2 regions of the Bartonella taylorii genome follow, and region 2 is predicted to be linked to the other one. Evidence: predicted binding sites of a transcription regulator. Region 2 holds the regulator's gene; the other holds the start of a gene.
What was found. The regulator LexA, encoded in region 2, represses DNA repair genes until DNA is damaged. The targets are predictions, from matches to a motif close to TGTTCNNNNTGTGTTCNG.
Positions count from the first base shown of each region.

Region 1: the regulator LexA is predicted to act here: its motif matches at 7,197-7,214, upstream of ruvC (crossover junction endodeoxyribonuclease RuvC).

Region 1 covers NZ_CP083693.1:1,927,347-1,938,203, reverse strand. Annotated here, with positions in the region: gene tolB (Tol-Pal system beta propeller repeat protein TolB) at 1-1,220, opposite strand, end outside; gene LBE40_RS08345 (hypothetical protein) at 1,275-2,480, opposite strand; gene tolR (protein TolR) at 2,558-3,010, opposite strand; gene tolQ (protein TolQ) at 3,023-3,742, opposite strand; gene ybgC (tol-pal system-associated acyl-CoA thioesterase) at 3,886-4,326, opposite strand; gene ruvB (Holliday junction branch migration DNA helicase RuvB) at 4,577-5,668, opposite strand; gene ruvA (Holliday junction branch migration protein RuvA) at 5,681-6,298, opposite strand; gene LBE40_RS08315 (hypothetical protein) at 6,308-6,472, opposite strand; gene ruvC (crossover junction endodeoxyribonuclease RuvC) at 6,469-6,978, opposite strand; gene LBE40_RS08305 (DUF1465 family protein) at 7,266-7,784, opposite strand; gene LBE40_RS08300 (OpgC family protein) at 7,953-9,095, opposite strand; gene LBE40_RS08295 (thiamine phosphate synthase) at 9,209-9,892, shown strand; gene LBE40_RS08290 (hypothetical protein) at 10,341-10,857, shown strand, end outside.
Region 2 covers NZ_CP083693.1:778,905-789,761, reverse strand. Annotated here, with positions in the region: gene LBE40_RS03550 (MBL fold metallo-hydrolase) at 1-615, opposite strand, end outside; gene LBE40_RS03545 (TatD family hydrolase) at 626-1,399, opposite strand; gene metG (methionine--tRNA ligase) at 1,389-2,948, opposite strand; gene LBE40_RS03535 (DNA polymerase III subunit delta') at 3,012-4,067, opposite strand; gene tmk (dTMP kinase) at 4,064-4,732, opposite strand; gene LBE40_RS03525 (D-alanyl-D-alanine carboxypeptidase family protein) at 4,763-5,926, opposite strand; gene LBE40_RS03520 (septal ring lytic transglycosylase RlpA family protein) at 6,298-7,176, opposite strand; tRNA gene LBE40_RS03515 (tRNA-Lys) at 7,572-7,647, opposite strand; gene lexA (transcriptional repressor LexA) at 8,137-8,850, shown strand; gene rimO (30S ribosomal protein S12 methylthiotransferase RimO) at 9,033-10,346, shown strand; gene ttcA (tRNA 2-thiocytidine(32) synthetase TtcA) at 10,391-10,857, opposite strand, start outside.

The DNA.
Region 1 (10,857 bases), 790 kb from region 2:
GGACCCATGCCTGGATCTTTGCGAAAGAACATCAACACGCGACCATTAGGAGCCCAAGTCGGCCCTTCATTATGAAAACCCGTAGTTAAAATTCGTTCTCCTTGTCCATCAGGGCGCATAACACCGATAGAAAATTGTCCTTCCGATTGTTTTGTAAAGGCGATATAATCACCACGTGGAGACCAAATGGGTGTGGAATAGCTTCCTTCGTTTGAAGAAATACGTTGGACATTGCTACCATCCACATTCATCGTATAGATTTGCGGCTTTCCACTACGGTCTGATGAAAAGACAATTTGTGTCCCATCAGGCGAATAAGAAGCGGATGTATCAATAGCTGAAGTCGTTGTAAGCCGCGTCATTGTGCGGGTACGTAAATCCATGGTGTAAAGATTTGCGCTCCCATCATTTTGCAACAAACTCATAATCACTTTTTGTCCATCAGAAGAAAAACGAGGAGCAATTGTCATATTGTCAAAAGTTCCTATCAACTCCCTTTGCCCCATTTCAATTTGTTGGAGATAAACATGAGGGATTTTATTATGCTCGTAAGCCATATAGGTAATTTCTTGTCGTTTAGGTGAAAAACGCGGTGTAAGAATCAACTCACTGCCATCAGAAATATAGATCAAATTTGCTCCATCTTGATCCATAATTGCTAAGCGTTTGATACGTGCATTTTGCGGTCCTGTTTCATCTATAAAAACAATCCGCGTATCAAAATAACCACTTTCCCCTGTCATCTCACTATAGATCTCATCTGCGATCATATGCGCAACACGTCGCCAACGTTCCGTAGCTGTATAAAAACGCCGTCCTTTGAGTTGTCGCTGTCCAAAAACATCCCACAAACGAAAATCAACCCTCAAGCGCCCATCATTTTCTCGTAAAACTTGCCCAGTAACCAAACCTTGCGCTTTTATTTGTTTCCAATGAGAAAAATGCGGTTGCCTGTTGGGATTGGCAATTTTTTCAGAAAAAGATGCCTTATCAAGCGGTAAAAAAAGGCCCGACCGTTCAAGATCAGCTGTAATTACAGCCGCTATTTTCAACCCAATAGAATCATTAGAAATAAAATCCGTGATTGCAATGGGAATGGGATTAAAGTCAGCACTAGAAATAGTGCCTTTCAGCTGTGCATAAGCAGATGAAAAAACTGAAAGCCACAAACCGCAAGTGATAATAAACCAAGAAAAAAATTTATGTCTCGTCTTAGTCATCATGGAATCTATCCTTTGCATTGAACGCATTGAGCGAAAAAATATATCTGTATCTCATCGTGTTATTTCTTGAAGGGGATCAACATTAAAATCGAACCCCTGCCCCCACAAATCATATTGATCGCGTGGAAGGTCTGTATAAGGTTGGCATGAAAAAACAGCCGCATACACCTGTCTTATCATAATGGCTTGCTGGCTTTCAGCGCCGCTTAAAGGCTCAACGATTGGATCTCCTATAACCATTCCCTCACGGTTGAGATAAAACCGCAACCGCACTATCGGACGGTTTTTTAAATCGCCACCAAGAGCCACAAGTTTAAGCTTCTGTTGAATACACCCCCCAGCAATACTGACCAAAGTTTGTGCCATTTTTGTGGTATCGTCAAGATTTTTTCTTGCTCCCAAAGCTTCTGGTTTACTAGAGCGTTTTGCCCCGCCTCCTTGGCTACGTGCACGATTGAGCAGATTATTTTCTTCCATTGCCAAAATATCTTCAATGTCCTGATCAGTCGTTGGGTGATTTTTCTTTTTCTCAATCTGCGCATTTTGGGATGCGGATTTTTTAGCAGATTTTGGTTTCAACTGCGGAAAAGGAGATTTATCTGGTAGCGCAATTTGGGGCATTTGTTTGTGTGCTAGTGTTGGCTCTATAGGCGCTTTTTTTATCGTTGGAGTAAATTTTTGCGGTAATATTATTTCTTCATTTTTCTGTAACTCTAAAGGCGCCTCAGGCACAACCTTGGAAGCAACCTCTTGAGGACTCTCTAAAGGCACCTCGGGCACAACCTTGGGAGTAACCTCTTGAGGAATCTCTAAAGGCGCCTCGGACACAACCTTGGGAGTAACCTCTGTCTTTGCTTCTGTTAATTCTTGTTGTGTAAGTTCTGGTGAAGGTTTTTCTAAAGCGCTCTCTTCTCCTGATGGCGGAGGTGTTGTTTCAATGGGCCGCGGTTTTTCGTCTCGTTTAAAGGGTGCAGGACTATCTATTTGTCCTTCTCCAAAATGATGCGCATCTTCTTTTTCTTGTGGTTTGGTTGTTGGTTTCACCGCTGGAATTTCATGCACAGGGGCATTCAATGCACCTTGTTGAGAAAAAAGCTCTTGGGACACAGGAGCAAGAGTAACCGGAACAGCTTCCAATTTTTGTGGCAAAGAGATGGGATTGATGAGATGAACAACCCCCAAACCAAGAAAAATCACGTGTGCTGCAAGGGATAAAACCAAGCCTCGTTTCATACTATGATAAGAGTCTTTATTCATATTCATGCCTTGCGTTTTTTATCTTCAATCGCTCTGCGCTGTTTTTACAGACATCGTGCGATAATTTATGATAAATCTTATTGAGCTAGACTTGCTAAAGCAACTTGTGAAAAGCCTGCCTTTTGAATATCAGCAAGCAGCCGTAACACTTGTTGATATTCAACGGTTTTAGCCGCACGCACAAAAATACGTTGGTCTTTTTGCGCAGGATCAGTTTCTAATTGGGCTTTGAGTTGTGCAATCAGAGCTTCAGGTGTATCGTAATAGTCTTGGTTAATGGCTAAGCGCCCTTGCGCATCAAGTGAAACCGTGAGTGGAGTGTGCTGCGTTTGCACAGGACCGGCTTGACTACGTGGCAAATCAAGAGGAACACCATTAACCAAAAGTGGAGCAGAGACCATAAAAATAATCAACAACACCAGCATGACGTCAACAAAAGGTGTAACGTTGATCTCACTCATCAGTTGGCTATGTGAATGATGCCGCCTGCGTGTGTTTTTTCGAGAAGAAGAAGCAACAGAAACGCCCATGGAGTACTCCTCTTATAATGGTGAATGAGATGTAGATGTACGTGTCTCATCAATACGCCGTGATATAATTGTTGAAAATTCATCGGCGAAGTTTTCTATTTGTGCGATGATCCGAGCACTTTCATGAACCAATTTATTATAGGCAATAACGGCTGGAATTGCTGCAAACAAACCAATAGCGGTAGCCAAAAGTGCTTCTGCAATGCCTGGCGCAACAATTGCAAGCGAAGTATTTTGAGAGGCTGAAATAGAAAGAAACGAACTCATAATACCAATAACCGTTCCAAAGAGGCCGATAAAAGGACCAGCCGATCCAAGTGTTGCGAGAAAAATTAGTTTTGATTCTATTTTTGCACTTTCGCGTCCCAAAGTAAGATCCATAGCCTTATCAATCCTACTTTGTAGGCTTATTGAGGTATGAATGCCTTTTTCGAGAGATTTTTTCCATTCCACCATTGCCGCCATAAAAACAGCTGATATACTATTGGTACGCTGAATTTTACACTCTGCATAAAGATCTTCAAGTGCTTTTCCTGACCAAAATGTACGTTCAAATTTTTTTATTTCACGCCGTATTCTCCGATAGGTCAAAATTTTATCAAAAATAATTGCCCAACTCCATACAGAAGCTAAAAGCAAACCAATCATAACAGCCTTAACGACGAAACCCGCTTGCATAAATAAACGCAATATTCCAATCACTTCTGGATTCGTTAATTCTACATACGGCATAATTTCTATCCCTCTAAATGAAAGGTGCATTTGTTAAAATTGAATAAAGCAGATTGTTTTATAGTTTCTAAATTTAAGAAAAAATTTTTACTCTCTCATCAATCAAAGAGCCAACACAATACCACTTTAAAGTGAGTATACTTTTAAACAAGAACTGTCGAAAAAAGACCTTTTGGTAAACGGCGCGGCTTTCCTATCTCATTAATAAGAGCAATTTCAACTTTTGCTGTTACCAACACCTCATCCTCACGCAGAATATATTGTTCCATGAAAAAGCGCGCCCCTTGAATACGATTAATGCGTGTTTTTATGGTTAAAAAATTATCGATTTGTGCTGATCGTGAAAATTTAATTTCCATATGGCGTACAACAAAAAATAGCTTTTCCCCCTCTACACCTGATGCTAACATTTTGTTATTAAAACCTGTATCCCGTAAAAACTCTGAACGTCCCCGTTCAAAAAATTCTAGATAGCGGGCATGGTAAACCACACCAGAAAAATCTGTATCAGCAACATAAACCCGCGCTTGAAAATCATGAAAAGCGTTTGTATGATTGCCCTTTAAAGAGGATGTTTCAGTCATCTACTGTGTTCCATAAAGCCGTTTGTATTGGCGAATACTCTTAAATGTCAAGCAGTTGAACGCATTTTTGTGTTGAAATCGTGAAAGCCGGCCTATAAAGCTTCCAAAAGCTCCAAATTTTTTCTGTAAAAATGGGCCCGCGAGCGGTTTATTTACTGTACATGCACTTAAGTTCGTACAGACAAAGCTTTTTTATGATTGCTCTTGCAAAGAAATATTTCACCAGGAAGTATTTTACAAGGGAGATATTTCAGTCATCTGCTTCATCCCATAAAGTTGTTTGGAGTGATGAATGCTCCTGATCAAGCAATTGAACGCTCCTTTGTGTTGAAACCTGAGACACTGGAGCACAAAGACCTAAATGGCTCCAAGCTTTTTCTGTAAGAATTCGTCCACGAGCCGTGCGTTGAATAAAGCCTTGTTGGAGAAGATAGGGCTCAACAATATCTTCAATAGCATCACGTGGTTCTGAAAGGGCAGCAGAAATGGTTTCAATTCCCACCGGCCCCCCTAAAAAAGTTTCCGCAATTAACCGCAAATAGCGATGGTCAAGTGGATCAAGACCAAGGTGATCAACTTCAAGACGCGAAAGTGCTTCATCAGCAACTTTGCGGTCAATTTTTTCCGCCCGTTTGACAAGAGCAAAATCACAAACCCGCCGTAAAAGCCGCCCTGCAATCCGTGGGGTTCCTCGTGCACGGCGTGCAATTTCATGGGCACCATCATCACTAATCTGCACCGAAAACAGACGTGCATTGCGCCGAACGATATATTCCAATTCCTCTATGGTATAAAAATTGAGACGGATTGGTATGCCAAAACGGTCCCGCAATGGTGTCGTTAACAACCCCAAACGCGTGGTTGCGGCCACCAAGGTGAATTTAGCAAGGTCAATTTTAACCGAACGTGCTGCGGGTCCTTCACCAATGATAAGGTCCAGCTGATAATCTTCCATAGCTGGATAAAGAATTTCTTCAATTGCCGGACTTAAACGATGAATTTCATCAATAAAAAGAACATCGCGTTCTTCTAGATTTGTTAAAAGAGCCGCCAAATCCCCTGCTTTAGCAATGACCGGACCTGAGGTAGAACGAAAATTAACCCCTAATTCTTTTGCCATAATCTGTGAAAGCGTTGTTTTTCCCAAACCAGGGGGCCCTACAAATAAAACATGGTCGAGTGCTTCTTGACGTGCTTTTGCCGCTTCAATAAATATTTTTAAATTTGCCCGTGCTGCTTCTTGACCAATAAAATCGTCGAGTACTTGTGGTCTTAAAGAACGATCTGGATCATTGGGAAGGGGGACACTACCAAGAAGGCGTTGATCTTCATCTTTATGCATTGTTACCTTGTACTAATTAGGAGGAGAAAGCAATTTGAGGCTATGGCGAATAAGCAGTGCAGAGGAAACAGTTTCCCCTTCAAGATCCTTCATCGCTAAAGCAAGAGCACGGGCTGCTTGATCACGCTCAAAACCAAGCTTAATGAGGGCGGAAAGAGCATCATTTGTTGGTTGATTGGTGACTTCCAGATGAGGGAGCGGAACAAAATGGACCGCATGTTCGTTAAAGGGCGGTGCTTTACTTTTCAGTTCGCCAACAATTCTTTCACTGACTTTTTTACCAACACCCGGAGCACGACTAATCATTGCAATATCATTTAAAGCAATCGCTTGCGCCAACTCATCAGGCGATAAAGTGCCCAAAATTGCTAAGGCAACCTTTGCACCCACACCTGGAACATTTTGCAAAAGACAAAACCACTCTTGTTCAGCTCTTGTAGCAAAACCAAAAAGGCGAATAGCTTCTTCCCGAACATGTGTTTCAATAAAGAGGCTTATACTCTCACCAAGAGCTGGTAAAGAAGGACGTAACCGGTTTGACACAAAAACCACATAACCGACCCCTTGAACATCCACAAGGATATGATCATCAAAGATATGCTCAAGGATACCTTTTAATTTACCAATCATACCATACCCTTAAACGATGAAAGATGTTGCTACAGTGCGTAGGGTGGCAAAGACAAGAGCAAGCTCATCAACAGCAATATTGCTATCAAATTCAGCACTAGGAAGCAGAACTTTTACCAACATAATATAAGCATCAAAAATGTATTCGGAAATATCTTTTAACTTACCAATCATGCCATAATCCTTGAACGATGAGAAATACTACTACGATGCGTGCTATGACAAAGAGCAAGAGCAAGTGCATCAGCCGCATCACTGCTGTCAAATTCCGCACGGGGAAGAAGAACTTTTACCATCATATGAATTTGTTCTTTAGCGCCATGGCCAACACCAATAACCGATTTTTTTACTTTATTTGGAGCATATTCAAAAACGGGCAGATTTGCTTGCGCTGGAGCAAGAAGCGCAATGGCACGCGCTTGACCAAGCTTTAAAGTTGCCGTAGCATCTTTGTTGACAAAGACATGTTCCACAGCAGCTTCATGGGGCATAAATTGATGCAAAATCTCGGAAAGTCCTTTGTAAAGTTGGCATAATCTGGAAGCAAGATCACACCGTACATCAGAACAAATCGTTCCTGCTGCAATAAATTGAAGGCGATTACCGGAGAGATCAATAACACCCCATCCTGTACGACGTAGTCCGGGATCAATGCCTATAATACGAATCGTCTCTGCCATAAATTTGAAGTCTATACACTTTTTCTCCCCTTGAACAGAGGTTAACAGCCAAGACAACAAAGGAAAAATATATCTTCCTCAACGGTGCACATAGATTCCATACGGGCTTCCAAATGCAGCAAATTACCACATTTCAATATCAACCATCTCTGCCATAAGTCTCATATACACTTTTCTACCCTTGAACAAACTAAGCAGCAAAAAGTACAGAAGAATATTGATCGAAATCTGTTTTGAAAGAGGAGGCACACCAATAGAAATGAAGAAGAAGCGAGGTACAAAAGCTCCTAAGAACGCCCAAATGCTGTCTTAATCAATTCGATTTGCTTGCCCACTGGATTGTCTTCTTCCAAGATATCAGAAGATCCACTTTCTCTACCAGCACGCATATATTGCATACGTGCTTCAAGACGCAATGAACGGGTGACAAAGTGGCGGAAGACCTCTGGTAACTCTTGCCAATGAGGACTTTCTAGTTTCAGCGTCGGTGTATGAAGCGATACTTTTGCAATCTCTTTTTGTATTTGTTCTGGTGTCATTTCCCCTTCGCGCTCTGCACGAAAAAGGAGGAGTTGAGAGGCGATTTGCATAAGCCGTGTGCTCAGATACATCGCCTCTTTGGCATACATTGCAGACATTTCTGCTGAAAGGGAACGTGCAGCTAATTTCCCTTCCGTATCAATATAAGTTGCAGTTTCTTCAATGAGTTTCATTGTCTCTTCATAGAGACGATTGAAAGCATTATCAAAAGCATTATGCTCAATCATGATAATGGGTTCATCATGGGGAAGTTTATGTGCACTCACGCTTTTATACTCCAATATCAGCACAAAAATTATGACACTCAACGATTAGAGAGTTAAAAAGTTTCTTTTCCTGCTGCGGTGAATGTCTTTTTTTAATTGAGTACCTCTTTTCAAATTTTTGCGCAATGTGCTTCTTAAGCTAAGGTTAACGCGTTAGCGCGCGCAGCGTTACAAACTGATAGGTTTCCTTGAAGAAAACCAGCGCAGAGATCGGCGTTTTTCATAATAATAGGCGACCCCAAACTGCAGAGCAATACCGCTTATAATGAGTAAGGTATCGGAAAAAAACGTTCCTGTCACCACTGTTTTGAAAACTTGTCCAAACATAGCAAAAACAGTTCCCATTACAAAGACAGGTAAACTGTGTTTTCCTAAAATTGCCAAAGGATTTTGAGGTGAGACACAAAACCACTTGTGCAAACGGGGTAAACAAAGAACAAGTACTGATAAAGCAACAATATGGAGCAGACGTGGCAAACTTAAAAAGGTTTTATTAAAATTAATCAATGGGGAAGACCAGCCAAGCCAGCCTAAAATACCCCACCAGTTGAAGCGCACCCATAAAAATGCCAACAAAAGATAGCCCGCAGAAAGAACAATCCAAAAAGGTTTAAAGGTGATTGTTTTCCCTTGTTTAAGAGATAAAGTAGCAGTCAATCCTATAATAAACAAGAATTGCCAAGACAAAGGGTTCAAAAACCATTTCCCCTCTAAAGGATAAGAATGGGGAGCAATTTCATAAAAACCGCAAACCAAGTACAGTATGAACGAGCTCAAAAGCAAAAGCCCTTTGTGTTTACAACTTAAATAAAGCGCAAAGGGTGCAAAAAGCATCAGAACAATATAAAGCGGAAGAATATTATTATATCCTAATTGGTGCCCAAAACTTAAGGTGCTAAAAAACGCGACAAAAGGCTGTGTGAGAAAGAGACCCACATTATTCATTGATAAAAGTTTTTCTGAACGCCACAATAAAAAGCCTGCAAAAAAAAGGCTGAGAGTTACAAAACTAGTAAAAAGATACGCCCCATAAAGCTGAAAAGCTCTCTGCCAAAGTTTGCGAACAATGAAAGTAAAAGACTTCTGATGTAACCGCACATGAAAACTTAATCCCAGAGAAATTCCTGAAAGCAGAACAAAGACTTCCGCTGCATCAGAAAAACCGAAGTTTCTATGTGTGAAAGACTCATAAAGAGTTCCAGGAATATGGTTGATGAAAATCGTCAATAAGGCTAAAGAACGAAAAACATCAATGCGTGTATCACGATGAGAAGGATGTGTATTATGATTAAGAACACCTTGGTATCCCATAAGTGGACCCCCATAAGCAATAAAAGTGATAATCACCTTTTAGCAAAGCGCGATTGTAAGATGTAATTTTATTTTTAAAAGTCAAGTTTATTTTTAAAAATCAAGGACTTTGTATGACAAAAGAAAAGAATAAACCGATTGATCCCCATCCTTGTCCTCAATTGGTTTTGACATTGGATGTTCGACGGACCATAGAGCCTAGCTTTTTGCGCCAAATCTTGCAAATCCAAACCCCGCAACCCCAAACCTCACAAAAAAAATCTTTTGCATGCGCTATTCTCTATGACTCTCAGGGTGATGAAGCTTTTTTACAAAAACAAGCACAACTTTACGCAGAGGATATTCAACAAAATGACACCGCCCTTCTCATCGCTGGTGACAGCCGAATTGCGGGACGAATAAAGGCTGATGGCGTGCATATAGAAGGTGACCTTAACGCTCTCGAAAGCCTCGAAAGCCATAAAAGAGAACAAAAAATCATAGGTTTTGGAAATTTACGCAATCGCCATAGCGCTATGGTTGCTGGAGAAGCCGGCGTCGATTACCTATTCTTTGGAAAACTCGGTGCTGATAAAAAACCCGACGCTCACCCCCGCAATGTCCAACTAGCAGAGTGGTGGGCAGAGATTATGGAAATCCCTGCTATCCTTCAGGCAGGAAGCGATTTTGCAACTTTTGATGAAGTCTTAAAAACCGCCTGTGAATTCATTGCTGTTGAGGAAGTCATTTTGGGGAATGACAACCCTTTGATAATACTCGAAAGAATAAAAGAAAAATGTGAAACCACCCCCTTGTAATGCGGGAAACATTCATACAAGCACCGACAAAAATCCTCACACTCACTGCTGCAATATCCAGTGAACACAGCGATAAGCAAAGGCTACGAAAATCCCTGCCATTGTTCAAGCAAGAAGCGATTTTGCACTCTTTGATAAAATCTTAAAAGCCACATATGAATTCATTACTGTGGAAAAATCACTTTGGCATACGATCCCCCCTCACTTTTACTTAAAATTATAAAAACAAGGGAGAAACCAAAGCAGTTTCAAAAAAACAGTACACTGCCTCAAATCAAATTAGAGATTTTAGTTACTATTATACTACTACTACTACTACTACTACTAATAATAATAATAATAATAGATTAGTTAATATAAAAAATAAATAATTTTTAATTAATTGATATTGTAAATATAACCAACAGTAATTACATGATTGTTTATTAATAATAGAGGGGAGATCCTAATGAATAAAATAGAAAATAACAAAAATGATGAAATTCCTAGTTTTCAACATGAATATGATTTCATTCGTAGTGTTTTTATAGATAGGTTTGTTTGGAATTGTGAATATTTTAAGAATATTTATGCACCAACGTATATAGAAAGTAATCTTTTTGAATATGGTATGATGGGTCTTTTTAAAGATGAAAAATACGGTTTCATGCTTTTACCATGTGTAGGTCAATCACAAAATCTAGATATATATGGTGAACCTGTTGAATACAAATGTACAGGTGATGGATATTCAAAAATTGTTAGTAAAGATGATATTGTACTTCTTACTAATAACAATATTGGTACAAGCCCATCTTCACAGGTTAGAGAGTACGCATCTCGCATAACGGAAATTTGCAATAATTGCGCAAATGCAAAAAATTTAGAGGTATTGTTGTTGCATAAACAAGAGATACGTAATGATATTTTTTCACGCTTGGGATTAAAATTTGCAAAATCTGACAAATTAGCAGAAGATATTTTAT
Region 2 (10,857 bases):
AATAATTAAAACATCCAAATTCATTAATTTTGATAACGTTTTTTCAGGAAATTTACTAACATCTGTACAGTAAGCAACATTACCAATACGAAAACCTAAAGAGTGAATATTACCGTGAAATTGTAAATGTGTATTGATAGTTATTGCTCCTCCCTGCCCTTGAATTATAAATTGGCTATCTTCATTGATAGTATGCGCTTTTAAAATGGGTTGATAAGATGAACCTTTTGCCTTTTGAAAACAATATCCGAATGCATTTTTCAAATGCTCTAGTGTAAACGCATCTGCATAAATATCTATTAAACATTTTTGAGCAAGTGCATAACTGCGTAAATCATCAATACCATGAATATGATCTGCGTGAGAATGCGTATAAAGGGCGGCATTAAGATGATTTACGCGGGCATCGATCATTTGTGATCGAAAATCTGGACCAGTATCTATAACGACGGTTGTTTTTTTCCCTGATGCATGAATGCGTTCGACTAATAAAGAACTTCTGTAGCGTTTATTTTTAGGATTATTAGGATCACAAGCTCCCCAATCACCATTAGGGCGTGGAACTCCTGGAGAGGAACCACAGCCTAATATTGTAAATCGATACCGATCAAACATGGCTTTTGACTCATTTCATTTTACTAAATAAATGAAAAGCATTGCGTGTTGTTATCTGAGCTATTTCCTCAATACTTAAACCAATTGTTTCAGCCAAAGTAGCAGCTGTATAACGTACAAAAGATGGTTCATTTCTTTTACCTCGATGAGGTACTGGTGCTAAAAATGGTGCATCCGTTTCCACCAATAAATGCTCATGAGGTACAATTTTTGCTATTTCACGGATTTCAAACGCATTTTTAAAAGTAAGAATACCTGAAAAGGAAATATAACCACCAAGTTCAATACCAGCATGAGCAAGTTGCATCCCAGACGAATAACAGTGAAGTACAAATGGAAAAGCCCCTTCTTTTATCTGTTCGCGTAATATTTGCTCCATATCTCCATCTGCATTGCGTGAATGTATAACAAGAGGTAGCTGCGTTTCTCTAGAAGCGATAATATGTTCGTGGAAAATTTTTTTTTGCTCTTTTGGTGAAGAATAATCATAATGATAATCGAGCCCCACTTCCCCAAACGCAACAATCTTGGGATGCTTAGAAAGATTGATAAGACTTTCAGCTGTAATATTTTGTTCTTCATGGGCATTATTGGGATGGGTACCAATGGAACAAAATACTTGATTATAGGCTTGTGTAATTGCTAAAAGCTTATCCAACTTACGAACATGTGTTGAAATCGTTATCATACGTTTAACATTAGCATCTAAAGCCCGTTGGATGACATCATTAAAATCTTGCGCAAAATCCTCAAAATCAAGATGACAGTGTGTATCAATCAACATGATGAATATCGTCTTTCTTCAAGATATAACGGGGAAAGATTGGCTCTGGTGTCGGAAGATCAAGACCTTCTTGAATTTTTGAATGGTTTATATGATGCAATAACCTATCGTCTTTAGCAATAGCGAGGCTGTCAAGAAGCTTGTCTGCTGATTGTGGGATGAAAGGCAACAGCATAATTCCTATTCGTCGCAAGATTTCTACAGTTATATAAAGAACTGTAGAAAATCTTTCTGGATTATTTTTCCGTAAACTCCAAGGTTGTTCGTTGGCAAAATAGCGATTTGCATCTGCTACAACTGAAAAAATAGCTGAAAGTGCTAAATGCACCCCATGACAAGACATAGCTTGGCGTATAGTCTCAAGTGCTTGAAGAGATTGTTTTAAAAGCTGTTCATCTTGATCTAAGAATGCAGCTGGTATAGGAATTTTTGCATCGCAATTTTTGGCAATCATAGACAAAGAGCGCTGCGCTAAATTACCAAGATCATTCGCAAGATCGGCATTAATGCGATTCACAAAACTATCATGGCTATAACTGCCATCTTGTCCGAATGGTACTTCACGAAGAAGAAAATAACGGAGTTGATCAAGACCATAGTGATTGACCATTTCAAAAGGATCAATGACGTTTCCAATGGACTTTGACATTTTTGTACCACGATTGAGTAAAAAACCATGAGCAAAAATATGCTTAGGCAATTCAATTCCAGCAGACATTAAAAATGCTGGCCAATAAACTGCATGAAAACGAATAATATCTTTACCAATGATATGAGTGTTTGCAGGCCAAAAATTACGTTTTTTTGAACTCTCATCGAAAAAGCCAATTGCTGACAAATAATTTGTCAGTGCATCAACCCAAACGTACATTACGTGTTTTGGATTACTTGGAACAGTAACACCCCAATTAAAATTTGTTCGTGAAATAGAAATATCTTTTAAACCTGATTTGATAAAACTTATAACTTCATTACGTCGTTCGAGTGGTGCAATAAAATCAAAATGTTTTTCATAATATTCAAGAAGGGCTTTTTCATAACGGGAAAGTCTAAAAAAATAACTCTCTTCTTCGTTCCATTCAACCGGAGAGCCTAATTCCTTTTCACGACGGATGTTATCTTCTCCAACCTCTGTATCCTTCTCTTCATAATACGCTTCCTGACGAACCGAATACCAGCCCGTATAACGGCCAAGATAAATATCGCCATTCGCTTCCATTTTTTTCCAGATTTCTTGACAAGCTTGATAATGGCGATCTTCTGTTGTACGAATAAAATCATCGTTAGAACAATTTAATACTACAAGCATTTTTTGAAACACAGCGCTATTACGATCCGCAAGTTGCTTAGGAGTCATTCCCAATGATTCTGCTGTCTGTTGCATCTTTAAACCGTGTTCATCCGTACCAGAGAGAAAAAATACATCTTTGCCATCTAATCGTTGAAAACGAGCCAAAGCATCACTTGCAATTGCACTATAGGCATGTCCAATATGTGGAGTACCATTAGGATAAAAGATTGGAGTTGTTATATAATATATATCACGCATGTCATACTCGTTGTAAAACGCAATCAAAGATTACAAATGGCATAACGTCTGTTAATCATATTGTCACGCAAAAACCTCACTCTCGCGAATGATCCTATGGACTTTAAAAAGCAGACTTATAATAAATTGCTTCTTATCAAGATTAAACGATTGTATTTCTCTTATTTTTTGATGAATCTCTTGCCATACTTGCGCACAGTTTTTTGAGAGCAACAACTCTCCTCTTTCAACGAGCATGATAGCTCTTTCTTGAATTTTATCAAGAATTTCATCGCTAAACTGTTGAAATTGAATATCTGAAGAAAGCGAAGAAAGTGTTTGAGCAAAAGTGTGTACGATAGCGGGATTGCAAACAGATTGCTTAAAGAGAGTATCAATGGTTTGAACAATTTCAAATCCACCGTGAAAAATAAGTAAGGCAGCTTTTCGAGGATTTCCTTTAGATTTTTGAATAATCATTTCAATAGCTTCTTCATCATTTAAATCGTGATTGGAAAAAACATGTGTAATGACTTGTTTCATCTCATCATTATGCAATGGTCGTAAAGAGATCTGTTGGCATCGTGAGCGAATTGTTGGAAGTAGTCTTCCTAAAGAATGTGTAATAATAATGAATAAAGTTTTTGCAGGAGGTTCCTCGAGCGTTTTAAGAATTGCATTAGCCGCACTTCTATTCATATCATCGGCAGAATCAATGATAATGATACGCCACCCATTATCTTGCGATGTCTGGTTTAAAAAATGCATAACATCGCGGATGTCATCAATGAGTATACCTGTTTTGAACTTTTGGTTTCTTAAATCAAAGCGACGTGAAATGTGCAAAAGACCAGGATGACTGCCCTGCATAATTTGGCGCCACGTAATAGAATTAGACTCTGGTTGCAGGAAATCACTCTTTTGAGAGCTTAAAATATTCCAAGCAAGATGAAACGCTAATGTAGCCTTTCCAATTCCATGTTCTCCTTCAAATAATAATGCATGGTGTAAACGTCTTTCCTTATGCATTTGTGCCAAAAAATGACGAGCAGCCTCATGGCCAAAGATCATACTATTCTGTGAAGGTAGCAAAACTGTATCAATATTATCATATTGGCGTAAAGAGTTTACGACATTCATATAAAATGCTCCATCATTGCTTGGTCACAAATATTTCTTATTTGGTCTGCAACAACGCGCATTGTATCTGTTGCATCAATCACACGAAACCTATGAGGTTCCTGTTCTGCCAATCGAAGAAAAGCTTTGCGTCTTTGTTCTTGAATTTCTAAATTATCCTTTTCAAAATAATCAATCATTTCTTCTTTGTTTATATAACTTACGTTTTTCAAGAACCTTCGAGCATTCGCACGTTCCATAGCATATTCTGCCGATATATCTAATAAAAATGTCAAATGAGGCATGATTCCATTGAGTGCAACACGTTCTAAAACGGAAAGAATGGAAGAGCTTACTTTATCATTAAGCCCTTGATAAACACGTGTAGAATCAATAAAGCGATCACATAAAACGACTTTTCCTTCTTGCAAAGAAGGCGCGATAACCTCAGTAACATGATCGATACGTGCGGCTGTAAATAAAGCAGCTTCAATTAAAGACCCATATTGTTGCGCCTGACCTGACAATAGAATATGGCGTATTATTTCTGCACCTAGTGTTCCTCCTGGTTCTCGTGTCATAACAACTTTATAGCCCTTGTCCATAAGATGGTCAGCAAGGAAAGAAATTTGTATTGTTTTTCCTACTCCGTCCCCCCCCTCAAATGTGATAAAATAACCTGACACGTGTAAACCTTAATCCTTATGAAGCATGTACTATAAATATTTTCGTAACCATCCAATTGTTATTTCATAGAATGCATCTTTTACTTTTATAAAGAAACTTCCCTCCTTAACATTGATTCCAGCAAAAACTGGCTTTTCAAGAAGAAGCTTTTTATCTTCTAAAATTTGAATAACACCAATTGGTTGTCCTAAAGCAATAGGAGCTTTCAATGGACCACGATATTTAATTTTTGCTTTAACATTTATTTTTTTTTCATTCAAAAGCATAAAACTTACTGGCTTTTTAACAATAAGTGGAACAGAATGGTGCATTCCACCATAAACAGAAGCATAGCCAACGGTTTCTCCTTCTGTAAAAACCGTTTTAAGATTAAAAGCTGTCATTCCCCATTGAAGAATGCATTCTACTTCTTTTGTATATCCTTTACCATCTTGCAAACCATTTACTGCTAAAAAAAGGCGCCGATGATTTTTATAAACGGAAGAAACCATTGAAAAACCTTCTTTTTTACTATAGCCAAAACCAAATCCTTCTATACCAATTTCCTTAGAAATAAGAGGATTTTTGTTACGTTGAAAAATTTTATTCCAAGTAAAGGAAGGTTCACGATAAAGGGTATAATAAGAGGGATATTCATGAACAATATGACGTGCTAGTACAATCATATCACGCAATGTTACAAACTGCCCCTCTTCAGGAAGCCCTGTCGCATTAACAAAATGGCTATGTGATAATCCGAGTATTTTAGCCCTCTGATTCATCAGTTTTGCGAAATTAGCCTCACTTCCCGATATTCCCTCAGCAAGAATAATAGCAGCATCATTTGCATTGACAATAATTAAACCATGCAAAAGATCAGAAACACTAATTTCTGTCTTTACTTTTGCAAACATAGTGGTCGTACCGGAAGGTGCTCCACCTTTTCGCCAAGCATTCTCACTTACCTTGAACTTTTGTGTATGACTTAACAAGCCTTCTTTTAATTGGTGAAATATAACTTCAGCCGTCATCAATTTTGCTAATGAAGCAGAGAAAAAAGCAATATCACTCTGTTTTTCAAAAAGTATTGTATCTGTATCATCATCTAGTAACAGCAACTGCGATACAGAGTTTTGAAAATTTTGTGCTCTCCCCCACCCGATCAGTGTAAACATCATAAACAAGGTAAATAAAATGCTTAATAGAGCACGCATAACCGATTCTCCCATATTTAAAGAATCAGCATAAAGACTCCTCTTATACAAGAAAAAATTTATTTATTTTTGCAAACTGAGAACCATCATAAATTTAAAATAAGTTTCTATACTTTTTCTCAAAAATACAAAAATGAATCACTATATCACACACTCTTTTTCATTTCTCAAATAGGAAGTATTTTTAATATGTTAAATGCATACAAAGCGCAAGAAAACTTTCAAGGAAACACATTATTTCATAATAATATATAACCTAACCTCCTCTCATTTAAAACGAGAATCCTACTACAATCAATAACTTTTGATCATCTGTAATTTGAAAACTATATACAAAAAACAAACATTGCTTTTTCTTAAAATAGCCGTAATCAATTAACTCTTATTTTCCTACTTGGTCTATTTATGAAAGCCACTTGATCAAATGACGTCGGCTTATCAATCAAAACTGGACCATTTTCTGGCAATCTTACTGAAAGAGTTTTATTGAACCGTTTTCGTTCAATTACAGCTCCATTTAATCGTTTTTGTCTATCGGAACCAAATCTTTCTAGCACGATATTTTCTTTTTCTTTCATAATACCTGCTAATGCTAGTGAGGAAGAAGTGTCATTCCCTGTTATGTAAGAAGCCATTAAATAGGCAGAATCATAATAACCAACAGGTGCTTCAGAAATATATTCCACTTTAACATTTGCCACACCTGCATCTGCATAACCAAGTATTTCCGCAGCTTGCTTTGATAAATCAATGATTCTATTTTTCATAAAAGGACCGCGATCATTCACCCTAACAATGAGTGAAGATCCATTTTTCAGATTAGTAACACGAGCATAACTGGGTAAAGGCATTGTAGGATGAGCAGCAGTCAAGAGATTCATGTCATAGATCTCACCATTTGCGGTTAAACGCCCATGAAAATCTGAGCCATACCAAGATGCTTCTCCAACACGTTGATAGGTTGGATCATTTTGTGGATAATACCACTTTCCTTTTATTTGGTAAGGTTTACCAATAATGGCCCGCCCGTATCTCTTTTCTTTTGATTGGTTTTGCCCACTTGAACTTTTTTGAGAAAGAACAGCAGTTTTCACGTCAGTCTCTTTATTATTGTAAAAACTTTTTATTACAAAATGTGCTGTTTTGCTTGCGCAGCAAGACACCAATAACTGGGATACAAGCACTACAGAAAGAAATTGAAATGTTGAATTAAGAATGGAAGTAAACTTTTCTTTGCTATTTAAAAGCATTTGTCAGCCCGCTTATTTCTAATTGAGTATTTACTGCAAAAAATCACATCGCACCTTCTGTATGCGATAGGGAAATTCACATTTTCGGATGATTCCCCTCGCGCGCCTATAATAGCCTGAAAATTTACCATTTATCAATATATTAATAAATTATTAATACTTTTATGATTACCGCAAGAAGAAATGCAATTTCATAAACGTGATGAATGAATTAAAAAACTAAATAAATCAATATCTTCGTGAAAAAGATGATTTCATAATATATAAATTGTGAACACGTAGGATGATTCTCATAATGAGTGGTAAATTATTCTTATTAATGTAAAAACAAATATAGCCTAATAGGAAAATCTAATGATTATACATTGTTTTCTTAGAATTTTTAAATTACCTATTGGTGAGCGCGCAGGGATTCGAACCCTGGACCTACTGATTAAAAGTCAGTTGCTCTACCAGCTGAGCTACGCGCTCCCACACAAGCCATTTTGCTTGCAGAAAGTGAGAGGAACATACGGTTGACTTTTCATTTGGTCAACACCTTTCGAAAAAAAATATTATTATTCGGTTCAGTTATCAATACTTTTCCGTCTTTTCTCTTTTTTGCTCCACGGTATATATAATCTTTTCCCTTTTCTGAGCTTGAATAAAAGGAACCATTTAAAGATACAAATGCCTGATAGCTTCTAAAACGTGAAAGAGTAGATATTTCAAAATTTATAGGAATAATTAGAGAATATACGTAAAAATTGTAAGTTTTATTTTAGAAAATAACCAACAGTAGCTACCACTGTTAATGGTTAATGAATAAAGAAAGATAAAATACAATATTTTTTATTATATAATTTAATATTAATATAAAATAAATCATATTATTTTGCTTTTTATCTAAAAAAAATTATAGATTAATTATAAATACATATTTTATATTTATCTTTTTTATTTTTTTGACTGGAATACTAAATGCTGACATGTAAACAATATGAGCTACTCTTGTTTATTCACAATCATATGATAGAAACTGGTATTCCCCCCTCTTTTGACGAAATGAAAATTGCATTGGAGCGCTCTTCAAAATCTGGAATTCATAAGCTAATTGTAGGATTGGAACAACGAGGTTTTATACGCCGTTTGCCAAATCGCGCTCGCGCAGTAGAGGTTATCCGACTCCCCAATAAGATAACATTTAATCTATCTTTAGCTCGTAAAATTTCTCCCAGTGTGATAAAAAAAAGTAAAAGAAAAATATCAAAAAATCTTGGCAATCTTGGTAATTTTGATGCACAAGAGAAAAAAAATATTACTATTCCCATTATGGGCCGTATTGCTACGGGCGTACCCATCTCTGCTATATTACAACAAACAGACACTCTTTTTTTACCACAAGCGATGTGTAATTCAGGTGAGCTCTATGCTTTAGAAGTCAAAGATGATTCTATGATTGAAGCCGGTATTCTTGATAAAGATACTATAATTGTTCAACGTCAAAGTACAGCAACATCAGGTGACATTGTTGTCGCATTCGTTGATAAAAAAGAAGCAACTTTAAAACGTTATCGACGCAAAGGAATCTCTATTGTATTAGAAGCTGCAAATCCTCACTATGAAACACATATATACACTTCTGAGCGTGTACAGATAGAAGCTAAACTTATTGGACTTATTCGCAAATATTAAAAAATAGAAAACTTGCCTAATTCACTCAATACATTTAGTGAGAAATTATTTAGTATCTTTTTCATATTGTGTCACACACATTAATAAAATATATGCATCCATAAAATAGAGCATTTTTTATTTTTAACGAAGTAAAAACAGCATAAAATTTATTTAATTATCATAAAGTTGCAGGATTTATCATGGCAGCACCTCGCATTAGTTTTGTCTCCCTCGGATGTCCAAAAGCACTGGTAGATTCTGAGCGAATTATTACTAGACTACGATCTGAAGGTTATGAAATCTCATATAAGCATCAAAGTGCTGATCTTGTCATTGTGAATACCTGTGGTTTTATTGATTCTGCCCGAAATGAATCATTAGCTAATATTGGTGAAGCCCTCAAAGAAAATGGAAAAGTTATTGTAACTGGATGTCTTGGTGCTGATCCTGATGTTATTCGTCAAGCACATCCTAATGTATTAGCTATTACAGGGCCACAAGCCTATGAAAGTGTTATACAAGCTGTTCATACAGCAATTCCTCCAATTCATGATCCCTTTATTGATTTAGTTCCCCCGCAAGGTATTCGCTTAACACCTCGCCATTATGCTTATTTAAAAATTTCTGAAGGATGTTCTAATCGATGTAGTTTTTGCATTATTCCTACTCTACGTGGTAACCTTACTTCACGTCCTATCAATGATGTTCTTCGCGAAGCTGAAAAACTCGTACAAGCTGGCGTAAAAGAACTTTTGGTTATTTCACAAGATACAGGTGCTTATGGTATTGATATTAAATATCGCGAAAGTCCTTGGAAAGATCGCACAGTAAAAACCAAATTTTTCGATCTTTGTTGCGAACTAGGCAACATGGGTATTTGGATACGCATGCATTATGTCTATCCTTATCCTCATGTTGATGAAGTTATTGAACTTATGGCGGAAAGAAAAATTCTCCCTTATCTGGATATTCCTTTTCAACACGCATCACCAACGGTTTTACGTAACATGAAGCGTCCTGCTCATATGGAAAAAACAAACCGTAGAATTGAAAGGTGGAGAAAAATTTGTCCAGACCTCACTTTACGATCAACATTTATTGTCGGTTTTCCAGGAGAAACGAATGAAGATTTTAACACACTTCTTGAATGGTTAGAGGAAACAAAAATTGAACGTGCCGGCTGTTTTAAATATGAAGAAGTAAAAGGTGCTGCTGCAAATGATTTGGATCTAGAAAATATTGCCGAAGAAGTAAAAGAAAGCCGCTGGCATCGCTTTATGGCAAAACAACAACAAATTTCAGCTCTTCTTTTAAAGAAAAAAATTGGAAAAAGATTCCAAGTTCTGATTGATGAAAGTCAAGGAAAAACCGCTAAAGGGCGTAGTCAGTATGATGCTCCAGAAATAGATGGTGTTGTACATATATCATCACGACGACCGTTACGTGTAGGTGAATTTGTTACCGTAAAAATAGAAAAATCTGATGCTTATGATCTTTATGGTATCGCAGTTTGAAGGTAAATCTCAAACTTATAGCGCTTAATAACTAATCGTCATAATTATAATAAAGTTGTAAAATCAAAGAAATTTTTATCAAGCAAATGGCTTGGACGAACATTTGTCAAAGCACGAATCATGGTATCTTTACGTCCCGGCATCCTTCTTTCAATATCTCTTAGCATTTCTTTCATTGCATTGCGTTGTAAACCATCTTGGCTACCACAAAGATTGCAAGGAATGATAGGAAATTGCATCGCTTGAGAAAACTTCTCCATATCTTCTTCAGCAGCGTAAACAAGAGGACGTAAAACAAAAAGATCTCCTTCATCGTTGATAAGCTTTCCAGGCATGGCTGCTAATCGTCCACCATGAAACAAATTCATAAAAAATGTTTCTAAAACATCATCACGATGATGTCCGAGAACTAATGCAGAACATCCCTCTTCACGAGCGATACGGTATAAATTACCACGTCGCAACCGAGAACAAAGCGAACAATATGTTTGCGTATGTGTCAATTTATCTG